Regions from separate parts of the Peribacillus sp. BM1 genome, predicted to be linked through region 1. Evidence: riboswitches for the same ligand, from Rfam matches in the RefSeq annotation. Region 1 holds a riboswitch; the other holds the start of a gene.
The links. Region 1 has a riboswitch for preQ1 ahead of queC (7-cyano-7-deazaguanine synthase QueC). Riboswitches for the same ligand answer to the same signal wherever they lie in the genome.

Region 1 (7,946 bases):
TTCATCCTCAACCTAATACTAGGCTTGTTGAAGAGGATCTCCAAGTTCTAGAATCCACTGTGTTTGACTTGATGAGAAAACACGCATATCAAGGGTTTATAGTAAAACCATTGTTCGAGGATCAAGTCCATGAGCGTCAGCAGTTTACATTAAACTTTGAAGGGGATCATTATCATGGGATTTTCCACGATGAAGAAATTCAATGGTTCCATCCTCAACCTAACAATAATCTTTCCGAAGACGACCTTCAAGATTTGGAATCTAAAGTGTATGACTTGATGAAGAGCCACGCATATCAAGATTTTACAATAAAACCATTGTGTGAAGATCAAGCTCTTTAATGGTTGCTTAAAGTCAAACATAATAACCCCGTATTGGTTTCGATAGGAAGTTGTTCAAAAAGTCCGATCTTACTTACGTATTACTGCATACGCGAAAAGTTCGAGGTATGAGCTCCTCGAACTTCTCGGCTCTTTTATCCTTCTTTTTGAACACGCACTATAGAGCATTCTGGTGCGGGAAATCTCAATTCCAGTAAATTAAAGCGATTTCAAAAAATAGTTTAAAAATATCGACAATTCGATGTGAAGCCGTATAATATGAAGTATCACTTCTTTAGGAGGATTACAATGGTTTATAAAGCGGAAGATACTCGATACGATGAAATGAAATACAGTAGAAGCGGGCGATCTGGCCTACAACTTCCAGCAATTTCACTTGGTTTATGGCATAATTTTGGTGGAGTAGATACATACGAAAATGGCCGCGCCATGCTAAGAAGAGCTTTTGATTTAGGGATCACCCATTTCGACTTAGCAAACAACTATGGTCCACCTGCTGGATCCGCCGAAGAAATGTTCGGGAAAATGTTAAAAACGGATTTTGCTCCTTATCGAGATGAAATGATCATTTCATCGAAAGCTGGTTATTATATGTGGCCAGGTCCATACGGTGAATGGGGATCAAAGAAGTATCTTGTCGCAAGTTTAGATCAGAGTTTAAAGCGGATGGGACTGGATTATGTCGATATTTTCTACTCACATCGTCCTGATCCAAACACGCCTTTAGAAGAAACGATGGGTGCGTTAGACTCAATCGTTCGCCAAGGGAAAGCTTTATATGTAGGCATTTCCAGTTATACTGCGGAACAAACAGAAGAGGCGATTAAAATTCTAAATCGGTTAGGCACTCCACTTGTCATTCACCAACCTAGCTATTCCATGTTGAACCGCTGGATTGAGGATGGCCTGCAAGATGTATTACAAGAAAATGGTGTTGGATCGATTGCATTCTGTCCTTTAGCACAAGGCCTTTTAACAAATAAATATCTAAATGGCATTCCGACTGATTCCAGAGCTGCTAAATCTACTGGTGCATTAGGAACAGATCAAGTGAGTGAAGAAGTTGTAAATCGTGTAATAAAATTAAATCAAGTGGCAGCTGAACGCGGTCAAAACCTGGCGCAAATGGCACTTGCTTGGGTACTAAGAGATGGAAAGGTTACTTCAGCTTTAATCGGCGCAAGTCGAGTAAGTCAAATTGAAGAAAATGTTGCAGCCTTAAATAATCTTTCATTTACTCAAGAAGAGCTTGATAGAATTGAAGACATCTTAAAAAGTTAATAATTGAAAGAACGGTAGTATGGTAGGCAAATGGTGCACTTTCTTTTGCCACAACAGGTTTATACCCAACTAAAAAGCCGGATTTCCCCTATTTGTGGAAATCCGGCTTTAGAATTATTCAGCTTTCACTAAGATTTTTACTTGATTTCTTTCTTTTAACAAGCCTTCAAAACCTTCATCAATCACTTCATCAAGTTTGTACGCTTTGTTACTGGTTTATCCGCTGGGAAGTATCCTTTGGCCATTAAACTAATAACAACTGGAAATACATCGTGGTATCCGATAATACCTGTTACAGTGCGTTCTTTCAAAACGATATTTTGTGGATGGATGGGAGCTTCTTTTTCAAAAATACTTACAATCATCGTTTCCCCATTAATTTTTGTTGAGTTGATGGCTTGTACTAAGACTGGCGGTACCCCTGTCACTTCATAAGTAACATTTATCTCGCCATATTAATAGTAATTCTTTAAATTGCTTGGTTTCTATCGTGTTTTCATAAGGTTCTTCAATCCTAAAAAGGTTTTCAACAATTGTCACATCTTTTTTTATGAGTATACTTGTTGCATTTAATTGAATTTCAAAATCCTCATATGTCCCTTTTAAAATCTTTTCGATATGTTCTATATATTCATCGACTTGTTCTTCTAACGCAATATTTTCAATAAAGTCTGAGAAAAGACTTATTTCTTCCTGCAAAACTATTCCTAAATCGCCAAATGGATCTTCCTTAAACTCATAAGAATATTTCATAAGCTTTGATCACCTTCTAGATTATTTTTTATATAATGGATATGCCGTTGTATGGATCCATCTTTATTTAAGTACCACGCCTGTTGATTATTTGTTTCTCCTTGACTATAAAAATAAATAGCCCAAATCTTGGTCACTTTACATATGACTAAAATTCGGGCTATTTTTTGAAGTTCAATAAAGATTAATCATTTCATCAAGGAATCACATACCAGCTAGAAAATACCGCCTCTTCTAACTCCTGATTTTTTATCTTTTCATGCCATATTAGCAGTATCATAGTTTCTTAGCAATTACTTAAGCTACCTCTACTCGGTTCCGCGAAATGATTACGCGATGGAGCACCATTGCGCCAAAGCTCTGTATAACCGTCTTTACAATGACCTGACCAAGAATCGCAAAAGGTACAGCTTCCCATGGTAGGAAATTGGCACCCAATGGGCTTAGGCCAATAATGACAAAGATAGCAGAGTCAAGGAAACCACCGACTAAACCGCTATAAAAAACTCGCCAAGCCATCGGCAGCTTCAATCTTGAGTAAATTTCTGTATCCGTTGTTTCCGAGATGACAAACGAAATGGCGGACGCAAGAACGATTAATAATGTGTCTCCCAATATATATGACACAATCGCCGACATTGCTAAAGCGATTCCGATTGCCAAATAGGTTTTCTTTCTGCCAAATGCATTTTGAACCAAATCTCTTAGGATAAAAGTTGCCCCGATAAACAGTGTTCCCATTGGCACAATAAACACACCGATCGATAACGGTGCAAAAGAAGCCGTCACAACGTTGGCTGTTACAATGGCAATTAAATATAGTAAAATTCTGATCATCGATACTCCTCTTCTCTTACACCCCTCGTTTATTCCCCCATACTAATGCATGGAGTTGAGGGAGTACTTTAACTTCTTTTAACTCTTCATCTTGTATCACTTGTTCGATTAACTCTTCGTATCTTTTCAGCAAATGAGTAATTAACGCTGCGTCATTTACAGTCTTCGTATCATCATTTCCCACCTGCATATAAAAAGGAATGCCAGGGTATCTTCTATGAATTTCCTTTGCATAGTCAAAATCAGCATCATTGAATACAACGACCTTTAAACTCACATTTCCTGAAAAATCGTCTGACATGAGCTTATTGAAGATCATATCAAGTGAGTCAAAGTTCGTTTTCATCCCTGAACTAGGTGGCTTCGGCGAGATCGTCAACTCATCGATTGAAAGCATCCAATCTTGCCACTTCGAGCCTTGCGTTTCCAGACAGGTCTTCATGTTTTCTTGCTTTAATAATTGGACAAATCCAGCAAGATTCTTCAACAGAGCGGGGTTTCCACCTGAAATGGTCACATGAGAAAATCCGTCTCCGCCAAGTTCTCTTAACTGCTGCAAAATTTCGTCAGGCTCCATTTGCTTAATGAGATGTTTACCGGATCCATCCCATGTAAATGACGAGTCACACCATGAGCAAGAATAATCACAGCCCGCCGTTCTGACAAACATCGTCTTTTGACCGATGACCATGCCTTCCCCTTGAATGGTTGGACCGAATATTTCCATCACAGGAATTTTACTCAACTTCCATCCACTCCCTTTTTGCCTCGGCATAGCTTGTCGGTGTTTCATAAAGACGGACAAATTCAACTCTTGCTCCATCATATTGTTCTTGTCTATTTTTTAATGCTTCCACCATTTTTTCATAAATCCAAACAACCATATTCTCAGCCGTTGTATTCATTAAAGGTAACGTCTCGTTTAAATATTTATGATCAAGAAAAATTTCAATCTCATTTTTCCAAATTTCTTTAATGTCACCAAAATCAATGAGCAAACCACGATCATCGATAAAACCACTAAGTCCAAAAATAACGCGATACGTATGGCCATGAAGGTTTTTACATTTTCCTTCATAGCAATGTAAATGATGAGCCGCATCAAAGGTAAATTCCTTACTAACAAGTACTCGTTTGGTATGATATTTTAATTGATCGGATTTAATATCTTCATTGATCTTTTGTAATTTATCTACAATACGAAATCCATACATCATTTCTGCCCCTTCTGACTCAAGTAGTCATCAAGACCTTTTTGACGCAATTTACATGCCGGACATTCCCCGCAACCATCTGCCATGATTCCGTTATAACAGGTTAATGTCTTATTGCGAACAAATTCCAAAGCACCTAACTCATCCGCCATGCCCCAGGCCTCCGCCTTATTCATCCACATAAGCGGTGTATGAATCACAAATGGCTGATCCATCGATAGATTCAGCGTGACATTTAACGACTTTATGAAAATATCTCGGCAGTCCGGATAGCCGCTAAAGTCTGTTTCACAAACACCGGTAATAATATGCTTTGCACCAACTTGGCTGGCAAGTACCCCAGCAAAGGATAAGAACAACAAATTTCTCCCCGGAACAAACGTAGAAGGAAGCTCTCCTTCTTCGCCCTCACTTACAGCAATGTCATCACGCGTTAACGCATTCGGCGCCAATTGATTGAGCAGCGACATATCCAGAATATGATGTTTAATGCCAAGTTCATCTGCAATCTGCTTGGCACAATCAATCTCTAACCGATGGCGCTGATTATAATCAAACGTAACTGCCTCGACTTCTTTAAACTGCTTCATCGCCCAGAATAAACAAGTCGTACTATCCTGACCACCACTAAAAACGACTACTGCCTTCTCTTGCTTCATTAAAAAAATCCCCTTTTCGACAGAAAAACAGCACTACTAAGAAAGCAGTGCTGTTTTCCTTAGTTTTTTAGAGAGGGTAGCTAGAAACCTCTACCGTAATTAAACGGATTTATATTTACATCAGTTCATTTTAGACTAAAATCAGTAGATCTTCAAACTAAAAATAAAAAATGCATATTTTGGTACATATTATTATCCCTTTATTTATTGAATTTTGGTTTTGGAAGAGCCCCTACTACTGGGTGGGGAATGTATAACTCTTCTAAATAATTCATCTCATCAGGAGTCAACTGAATATTAAGTGCAGCTACGGCACTTTCAAGATGACTTTCTTTTTGGGCACCGATGATTGGCGCAACAACTTGATCCTTGTTAAGAAGCCATGCTAACGCAATCTTATCACGAGTAACACCATGATTGTTTGCTACTTCAGCCAAACGTTCTACAATTCCTTGATCAGCTTTCATCATACTATCATATTTTGAATGTTGAACCATGTCTGTTTCAGAACGAAGAGTAGTTTCAGACCAATCACGAGTCAAACGACCTGAAGCGAGTGGGCCATATGGTGTAATCGCAATGTTTTCATCACGACAGAACGGAATCATTTCACGCTCTTCTTCACGGTAAATCATATTGTAGTGGTTTTGCATGGATACAAATTTAGTCCAGCCATTACGTTCTGCTACACGTTGCGCTTTTTGAAATTGCCAAGCGTACATAGCACTCGCACCAATGTAACGAGATTTTCCTGATTTAACGACATCATGAAGAGCTTCCATAGTTTCTTCAATTGGTGTGTCATAATCCCAGCGGTGAATAATGTATAAATCTACATAATCTGTTTCCAAGCGCTTTAAACTTTGATCGATTTCGCTCATAATTTCTTTACGAGATAATCCGCCACTATTAGGACGACCTGGACGCATTGTTTGGTGAACTTTTGTTGCAAGAACAATATCGTCACGTTTAGCATAGTCCTTCAATGCCCGTCCGAGAATTTTTTCACTTTCGCCCATTGAATAGATATTCGCAGTATCAAAGAAATTAATCTCTAAATCGAGAGCTTTTTTGATGACTGGACGACTACGTTCTTCATCTAAAACCCATTTGTGGGTCCATTTTTCAGTATCCCCGAACCCCATCGCTCCTAAGCAAATACGAGAAACATCCATACCAGTATTACCGAACTTTACATATTCCATAATATAGCCTCCTCTGTTTTATGTACCGTATACTTTAGAAAACACTCGCAAAAGAAGATTTAGCTTTTGGCTAATCTTCATAAAATGCTAGAAGAGTGGTCATTTCGATAATTTCATCTTTTGTAAGTCATTTTCTTTCCCTTTCGAGATGAGTTAGTAATTGTTAAAATACACCTGAAGTTATGAGCGCAGTTATGTAATCAAACTTCTGGAGTTAATTCTTCTTCCCACCTCATACTTGCCCGAATAAAACATCATAGTTTAATTTTGTACGCATTCCTCAAACCGGTCACGTCCAGCTATTACTTTTTCTTCCATAGTAGATCTCCCCTTTTATTGAGAAATACTAATAGAAGGACGGTTTTTCAAAATCTGTATTGGGTTCACTGACTCCTAAACTTTTGCCAATATATTTCGTATTATCAGCAAGTAAATCCATGATCAAACGCGCTACAGCCTGTCGTGTAACCTGTGCGCCAATAAATGGTTCCCCTTTTATAGTCAGTTCATAATCTTCGTTACCCTCTTGGTTATAAAGCCAAGTTAAACGAAGTAGTGTGTAATCTAGGTCAGAGTCTTCGACTACCTTCGCTGCAGATTTGTATAATGCTACGCTAGATCCGACCATTGCATCATTCCAGCGGCCAAATGCACCAGCGACTTCATCATAAATACCTAAGACTGTTGCACCAATCAGATGTTTTACACCAGCTTCATCCATTGCCGAAACAATAGATTGTGTTGCTTTTGCGTTACGCATATCATTTAAATAAACAACATCAACGCCAGACATTGCTTCGACTAGTTTTGCTTTATCATTGAAGTCACCATCAATAATTTCTACTCGTTTACTTGCGGCTTTTAAACGAGAATTGGCGTGTCTCGCATATAGAGTGATTTCTGCATCTATTTCATTGAGCAAGCGGTTAGTTAACATACGAGAAACTTGACCAGCTGCACCTAAAATCAAAATTTTCACTTATTTCCCACTCCGTTTCGCATATATGTAGAAACATCGAAAATAAATTTTTGTGTGCAACTTTCATTCATCAAATTCACGAAGTCCTTTTTCAGCTGGAACAACATGACTTTCATAGTTATCGATTTTATAATTCAAACGATTAAGTGCACTTTGCATCATATCAATACGTTTTTTTAGTTCGTCGCGTTCGTCACATAAAATTCCCACACGAGCTGGGATCGTAGTATCGTCACCATCTTTGAACAACCCAATGTATTCGATTAGTGCTTCAATGGATAACCCTGCTTCACGCATATGCCGAGAAAACTCAATCCAGCGGATATCTTCATCGTCAAAATCACGTGCACCATTCTTATTTCTTTTTACTGGTGGTATTAAGCCGATACGTTCGTAGTAACGAATCGTATCAGCAGACACACTAGTTTTTCACTTACTACTTTTATGTTCATGTAATAACGACTACTTTGTTATGTTCTATCATTTTATTTTCCTCCAGTATGGTTGGTGAATTAAATACAAATCAAGGTGATCAAGCTGCATGGCATGACCTACTTCAATCAAAATTTAGTCCTTGGGAAGAGTTTTATAGTCAAATATCCAGGTGGATTGAAACAATCAAAGAATTGGCTGTAAAGCATAGCTTAACTGAGATAACTGGAACTGGAGAAATTCCT
Region 2 (7,946 bases), 870 kb from region 1:
TTTGCTTTTAATATTTTCTTCGTTCTGAATCTTGTATGAATATCACAAGTAAGAACACTTTTTGTGTAATTTAAGATGGTTTTCGCATTATTTGAGAAGATCACTTCGCATTCAACGCCGCACTCTTCAACTAATGATTTATAATATTCAATATAATCAACGCCGGTAAAAGGATGTTTATTATAGCCAAAATGATCACGGAATTGTTTTTCTGTTAATACATCTGTCCAAGGGTTAACTCCCTTTTCATCAAGAACGTCAATATCAACTAAGTGATTGCCAACTTCATCAGATGGGTAGCTAAGCATTAAAACAATTTTTTTTGCTCCTTTTGCAATACCGCGGAGCAAGTTTGAAAAACGATTACGACTTAAGATAGGAAAAATAACACCAATAGTATCTTCTGCGAATTTTGCTTTAACATCTTTAGCGATATGATCAATCGTCGCGTAATTCCCTTGAGCACGAGCTACGATTGATTCTGTTAATGTAACAATATCTTTATCATTAATGTTGAAACCTTCCACTTCTGCAGCTTTTAACACACTATCAACAACGATTTCTTCAATGTTATCCCCTTGATTGATGATTGGACAACGAAGACCTCTTACAACTGTTCCTACAACTCTTTCCAAAATGATCGCTCCTTAAACTCACAAAGTTAATTTATAGTATGTCCCTACTTGTACTATACATCGTTTTAGTGATATAAGTAAAATGGATATATCGAATGGTGGGTATAAGGAGTGCTTATATGGTAAGTAAATTAGATTTATATAAAGTATTTTATAAGGTAGGGAAAAGTGAGAGTTTTTCTAAGGCAGCAAAAGACCTTTATATGACACAACCAGCTGTCAGTCAAGCGATCATGCAGTTAGAAAGAGAATTAGATATTCGTCTATTTAATAGAACCCCAAAGGGAGTATCATTAACAAACGAGGGCAGTCTTCTATTTGAATATGTTCATTTGGCACTTAATTTAATTGATGTTGGGGAAGAAAAGATTTTAGAGTTTAAAAATTTAACGACAGGAGAATTAAAGATAGGTGTAGGTGATACGATATCTAGGTATTATTTACTTCCTTACTTAGAAGCCTTTCATAATCAATATCCTAATATTAAATTAAAGATTGTTAATGGCACAACATTAGAGATTTGTTCTATTTTAAAATCAGGAGAGGTTGATATAGCAATTTGTAATTTCCCCCTTGATGATTCTACATTAGAACTTATTCCATGTATTGATGTCCACGATATTTTTGTTTGTGGGGAGAAATATAAGAATAGCTTATCTAAGCCAATAAGCCTTAATGAAGTAGTAAAGCTGCCCTTAATATTACTCGAACCGAAATCGGTTTCCAGAAAGTATGTTGAGGATTTTATGATATCTAAAGGTATTAAGATTTCGCCAGAATTTGAATTAGGCTCCCATGATTTATTATTGGAGTTTGCTAAGATAAATTTAGGAATTGCATGTGTGACAAAAGAATTTTCCCAAGAGTATTTAAATAATGGATTAGTGTATGAAGTTCAATTAATGGAGGAAATACCGAAGAGAAATATCGGTGTCTGTTTTTTGAAAAGTGTACCCTTATCGCCAGCTTCAACGAAATTTGTTGAGATCATAGAAAATAAATAAGTATAAGTACATGTTCAAAAAGGAGGATAAAAAGAGCCGAGAAGTTCGAGGAGCGCATGGAGTAATACGTGAGGACCTTAGAGACAGAACTTTGAAGCAATTCGCAAGCTTTTTTACCGGACTTTTTGAACTACCTCTATAAAGAGTATTTCTCTAAATTAGTATTTCAACCATTTAATTGTTGGAGCCTCGAGGACTTTTAGATACCAAAAGGGGGTAGCCAGACTTAGTCAGTTTGGCTACTCCCTTTGACTCTTATGCAAAAGAATTGAATGGTGGTTTAAAGGATAGGACTTTACGAGTAAACCTGAAAAAGATTGCTAGCTGAGCATAATGAGGAATCTGACAACATAATTCCTCTCTTTTAACCTGCATACTTTAAGCACCTTTTTACTTGTATATCCCCCCTGAATCGATTCCAAGTCTCAACTTGGATAAAACGTAGAGAGAAAATAGCGAGAGACAAATCAAGTGCCCAATAAAAAGGCTATCCGGAAGGGGGGATACCGGGGAGAACAAGAATAAAAAATTAGGAGACTGTAAAACTCAACTTACTAATTAAATAAAAATTTTTATGCAATACGATCTTCCTTGTGAATGTCATTAGGTTCGCTTTTATAATAGTATTTTCCTTTTGTGAAAATTGCTATAATGACTGTAAGTATAGCTGCTAGAATCGCCGCAAAGAAGGCTGCAGTACTTTGTAAGAACGCTCCCATATATCCTGATGCTGCTATTGTCCCTAGGCCGCTTGCAATTAGTAAAGATACGACTCCAACGGGATTCCATTTATATAAATACCTCTGCCGTGCCTCATAATAACCAGGTCCAATTTTCAGTAATTTTTTCACAACCATGGCGTCAGTGACTAATATGGCAGCCCAAGCCAATAAAAAGACTCCCTGGAATGTCATAGCTGTATCCAAATGATCCACTATGTCAAATAGCATTAAAATGATCGCGGATATACCTGATACAATAACCCAGAATCGTCTGCCAGGTGTAAATTTAAAGATGTTTTCGAAGAAGTTAGACAATGATAAGGAACTGCTATATATATTTGTCACATTAATTCTCAATTGGGTTAGCATGGTGAATAATGCTCCTCCAATACCAAGAAGCAGTACGATGTAAACCCCTGGATTTGGTTCGCCCAGACGAACACCAAACCATATGCCAAGACCACCCATGACACCAAAACAGAAAATCTGTGGAATAAATCCAATCGCAACCGATCCTACTTTGATATCTTTTGGTTTAAGGAAACGGGCATAGTCCGAAGCAAGAAGGGCCGTCAAACCCATGATCCCGTGGTGCATGCCGATACAAAGCAATAAAGCTTTACCCCCGACTTGAACGCCATCCGGCATATATGTCCAAAAACTCCCTTCATATACTGACGGTGTGTAAATGGATACAATGATTGCGGTTACCAAAAAAACAGCAAAAATAGGTAAAGACCACTTTTGTAATTTATCCAATTGTTTTATACCAAACCAATTCAAAGGGATAACGATTGTTCCGAAGAGAACGATTAGCACCCATTGTGGAATGACCGGGAAGAAGGTATGAATGGCTGAAACTAAAATCAAGCCTTCAAACGCACAATACATAATGAAGTTTGTTGCATAAATGAACGAGGTTAATGATGCGCCTATATAGCCAAATCCGCCCCCTCTGGATAATAAATTGACGTTCATACCGGATTTTGCTGAAAGATAAGCAATGAATGTTCCGAGTATACCGGCTACGATTATCGCATATATGGAGGATATAATGGCATTAATGGCTCCGAATTTAAGCGCCATAACGCTTCCCATTTGAAAATAAAAAATGGCTGTTGCTATACCAAAGGTAATATTTGTAATACTTAACCAACCCATATTCCTTTGTTGCCGTGGCACTCTATCTAATGAATAATCATCTTTCATTTCTTCTTTCACTTTGTGATCTGTTACATTGACAGATCTCATACGTATCCACTCCTTTTTGTGTATTATTTCACAAATTAGTTTCTGGCTGCTATGCACAGATTCATCATCTCGCTACATTCTATATTCAATATATCAATATAACTAGGAAATTATCAAACGTCATTATTGCGGTTGCTTGGTGTTTAGACTACTAAAAGTCCGCTACATCTACCAATTCCTCCTTATATCATAGGATTTGTAGCATATACTACATAATCGATGGAATATTGATGCTATCTTCAGACTCATTAGAATTGAAAATAGCATTTGCACTTTTGTAGAAACGTGTGTTATGAATTTCCAGAAACTTTCTTTGAGCATATTAACTATGTTGTACACCCGCCTTCTATAATAAAACGATATAAAGTTCAACTAATTGGGCCTTTACGGGCAGTTATCCTCACCTAGGTTTTCTCGTTCCGACTCATAATCTTGAGGTGGGGGTTTTACTGCCCGTTAATCTGCGATAAAGTTTCAATTGACGTTTTGCCAAGTGTTCTTTATGATATGAAAGAGAATTCCCGTACGTAAGCGGGAGAGGTTCATAGCTGATACCCTCTATAAAAAACTATGGATACATGGGAATTTACCATGTCCATACTGGGCATGGTTTTTTATGTTTTATCCTTTTAGTTGCAATAGAATGATTAGCGAAGCTCTCTTTTAAAACAGTGTCGGGAAACCATTTACAAGGGGGATTTTTTTATGTCTGGCCGAAGCAATGAAGAAGGTTTAAAGGATTTGACATTATTAGGTAATCAACATACACAATATTCATTTGATTATGCCCCGGAGGTATTAGAGGCAGTAGATAATCTTCATTCGAATCGTGATTACTTCGTGAAATTTAATTGTCCGGAGTTTACTAGTTTATGCCCACTGACACACCAGCCTGATTTTGCAACGATGTATATTTCTTACGTTCCAGATCAAAAAATTGTCGAGAGTAAATCGCTAAAATTATATCTTTTTAGTTTTCGTAATCATGGTGATTTCCATGAAGATTGCGTTAACATTATTATGAACGATCTAATAAAATTACTTGACCCAAGGTATATTGAAGTTTGGGGGAAATTTACACCACGTGGTGGAATTTCCATCGATCCATGGTGCAATTATGGGAAACCAGGTACCAAGTACGAAGAGATGGCGAACTTCCGTTTGATGAATCATGATCTTTATCCTGAAAAAGTCGACAATCGTTAAGTGAAGAAACAAGACAAGAGGATACAGAAGTTTCATTTCAAAATCATAGACCTCTTGTGAATCTATAGTTTTTAAAATAATAATGGAAAAACGGAAATTCTACTAGTAGAATTTCCGTTTTTTTTATTTTTTTAATAGTAAATACATAAAATAAGGAGCGCCGATTAACGAGACCATGATACCTGCAGGAATACCATCAGGGTCGACTATATTACGACCGATAGTATCAGCGAGTAATAATAACCAACCGCCCATGAGAATAGAAACTGGGATAAATAATTGATTTCGTGGGCCGACTAATGCTTTGGCAATATGTGGAGCCATAAGGCCAATAAAAGCAATTCCACCTGTAACAGAAACGGCAGAAGCAGCTAAAGCAACGGCTGTTAAAAGCAATACGATACGTTCTTTTTCGATAGAAACACCAACACCGATTGCCACTGGCTCACTTAATCCAAGGATATTCAAACGATTTGCTTTGTATAAAGTAAATGGAATGAGAATGACTAACCACGGAAGCATAGCCAAAATGAAAGGCCAATCCGTTCCCCAAATATTTCCGGCTAACCATTTCGTAATAAAATCGACTTTTTCTCGTTCTGAAGCTGATATAAGTACAATCATTGCTCCGGAAAGAGCCATGGATAAACCAACTCCGACTAATACGAACCTCGTTGGTTGCAAACCTACCTTGCGATTATATGACAAGATGTATAGGAAGAAGGCTGTTAGTAATGCACCAGCAAACCCGACTAATGGTAGCATATACACAAATGAACCAACATCTATTGAAAAAAATAAAAAATAAATCGTGATTGCCAAACCTGCTCCAGAGTTAATTCCTATAATGCCGGGGTCAGCTAAATCATTTCGAGTGACTCCTTGTAAAATAGCACCAGATAAAGCAAGTGCCATACCTGCTAATAATGTAATAAAAATTCGAGGGAGCCGAATAGAAAATAGAACAAATTCCTCTTTAAATGTGCCTTGACCTATTATGGTTGGAATAAGGCGATCATAGGAAAGAGAGGCGTAGCCTAACCCCATTCCTATTATGGTCGTTATTAAAATCAATAATAGGAAAATGCATAAAATTATTCTTTGTTTTTTGACTAACGCTGGCTGAATCATGAGAAAGCCTTGCCCCCTTTATGAACGATAAATAGGAAGAAAGGTAAACCTATTATTGAAACGATGGCAAATACAGGTGTTTCATAAGGAGAATACAAAGTTCGTCCAAGTGTATCAGCCAGAAGCATAAAAGAAGCTCCTAGAATGGCTGACATGGGGATAATATAGCGATAATCTGTGCCAATTATTGCCCGAGCAATATGTGGGATCATTAAGCCGATAAAGGCCATATTTCCAACTAGCGCAACAGAAGCACCAGCAAGAAGAATAATGACAATAAAAAGAATAACTTTTATTTGTGTTGTTTTTTGACCTAACCCAACAGCGACTTCTTCATTTAAACTAAGAATCGTCAACTGTCTTGAGAGAACAATGGAAATAAGAATACCGATTAAAATGACAGGAATAATAACTTGAAGTTGCCCCCAAGTTGTTCCGATCAGTCCTCCAGACGTCCACATGGAAACGTTTTTTGCCACTTTAAAATAAATACTAATCCCATCGCCAATTGCATATAGAAAGGCGGAAATGGCAGACCCAGCTAAAACAATTCGGAGTGGAGAAAAGCCGCCTTTTTTCATGGTGGAAATCCCAAAAACCAAGAAGGAACCTACAGCTGCTCCCATAAAACAAGCAACCATTATACCGAAGTAATTGACAGAAGGAATAAAGGCAATGGTGATCGCTAAAGCTGTATTCGCTCCTGCTGATAGACCAAGTAAACCTGGATCAGCAAGTGGATTTCTTGTAATTCCTTGCATAATAGCGCCAGAGACGGCTAATGCTGCTCCAACAAAAACGGCTCCAACTTCCCGCGGTAAACGAATTTCTCGGATAATCGAAATAGCACTGCTAGTGGTATTAGATGTAAGTGTGAACCAAACATCTTTCATAGTAGTATCGGCAGCTCCAAATACGATGGATACGATAAACATACTAACAAATAAACATAAGGCAGTTAAAAATTTAAATAATAGTTGAATGGATCGCTGTTTATCCTTCTTCATTAGTCACTCATCTTTCCTTTTATAAAGTGAAACTCCAATCAATGGGGGCTTACTGCCCGTTAATGCAGGAAAATGAAAGAGGATGCCCCAATAATAGGGTTTAACCCTTTTTTTATGGGATATCCTCTGTCTAAAATTTAGTTACCTAGAAATGATTTTTTAAAGAAGTCTAATTGTAATTCTAAAGTTAGTGGGTCATTAAAGTAGAATTCTTTAGCATTTGCCTCAAACACATGATTGTTTTTAACAGCTGGAATGTTCTTGTACGTATCTGTTTCTAGGAATGAATTGTCTGTATCTGAATCTTTACTGAAGATTACATAATCACCAGCAAATTCAGGAAGTACTTCTAACGATAATGCATACCAACCATCTTTTAAGGCTGCTTCCTTAACTTTTTCTGGCATGTTTAATTTCATCTCTTGATATAAAATTTCCGTTCCACGACCCCAATTATCGCCGTAAACATATAGCTGTTTATCCCAGTTTTCAATGACAGAAACAGTTGCGTCTTCACCAATTTTGGCTTTAATTTCTTCACCGGTAGCTTGTGCACGTTGTTTAAAATCATCAACCCAAGCTTGTGCCTCTTTTTCCTTATTTAACAGTTTGCCTATTTCAATATGCTGTGTTAAATAATCTACTTTACCGTATGTATATACTACAGTTGGAGCAATATCTTTTAACTTATCAATATTTTTAACATTGTCTAAACCGATAATTAAATCGGGCTTTAATTCAATTAGTTTTTCTAAGCTCTCATCTGTTACTGCTTCAACGCCTTTAAGTTTTTCTTCAAAATTTGGATTCATCTTAGACCAGTCATCGACACCTACAAGGTTAACTCCTAATGACATTACATTCCCAGCGAAGCTGGAAAGCACAACTACACGCTGTGGATCAGCAGGAACCTCAATCGGCCCATCTTCAGATTCGTATGTAATGGTTTCTGGATTTTTTTCTTGATTTGCATCCTTTTTACTCTCATCT

Region 2: another riboswitch for preQ1. It lies ahead of queF (preQ(1) synthase); the one in region 1 lies ahead of queC (7-cyano-7-deazaguanine synthase QueC).

The regions. Positions count from the first base shown of each region.
Region 1 is NZ_CM155259.1:1,829,643-1,837,588, reverse strand. It holds gene AC1MGI_RS08825 (DUF5342 family protein) at 1-341, shown strand, start outside; gene mgrA (L-glyceraldehyde 3-phosphate reductase) at 630-1,622, shown strand; partial or broken gene AC1MGI_RS08815 (zinc-binding dehydrogenase) at 1,737-2,074, opposite strand; gene AC1MGI_RS08810 (tRNA-Val4) at 2,052-2,375, opposite strand; gene AC1MGI_RS08805 (VUT family protein) at 2,673-3,209, opposite strand; gene queE (7-carboxy-7-deazaguanine synthase QueE) at 3,229-3,957, opposite strand; gene queD (6-carboxytetrahydropterin synthase QueD) at 3,950-4,426, opposite strand; gene queC (7-cyano-7-deazaguanine synthase QueC) at 4,426-5,085, opposite strand; PreQ1 riboswitch class I at 5,139-5,182, opposite strand; gene AC1MGI_RS08785 (aldo/keto reductase) at 5,286-6,290, opposite strand; gene AC1MGI_RS08780 (NAD(P)H-binding protein) at 6,637-7,227, opposite strand; partial or broken gene AC1MGI_RS08775 (MerR family transcriptional regulator) at 7,333-7,721, opposite strand; gene AC1MGI_RS08770 (hypothetical protein) at 7,770-7,946, shown strand, end outside.
Region 2 is NZ_CM155259.1:962,328-970,273, reverse strand. It holds gene AC1MGI_RS04660 (coenzyme F420-0:L-glutamate ligase) at 1-635, opposite strand, end outside; gene AC1MGI_RS04655 (LysR family transcriptional regulator) at 755-1,639, shown strand; gene AC1MGI_RS04650 (purine-cytosine permease family protein) at 2,212-3,612, opposite strand; PreQ1 riboswitch class I at 4,144-4,190, shown strand; gene queF (preQ(1) synthase) at 4,318-4,818, shown strand; gene AC1MGI_RS04640 (FecCD family ABC transporter permease) at 4,942-5,949, opposite strand; gene AC1MGI_RS04635 (FecCD family ABC transporter permease) at 5,946-6,956, opposite strand; gene AC1MGI_RS04630 (iron-hydroxamate ABC transporter substrate-binding protein) at 7,094-7,946, opposite strand, start outside.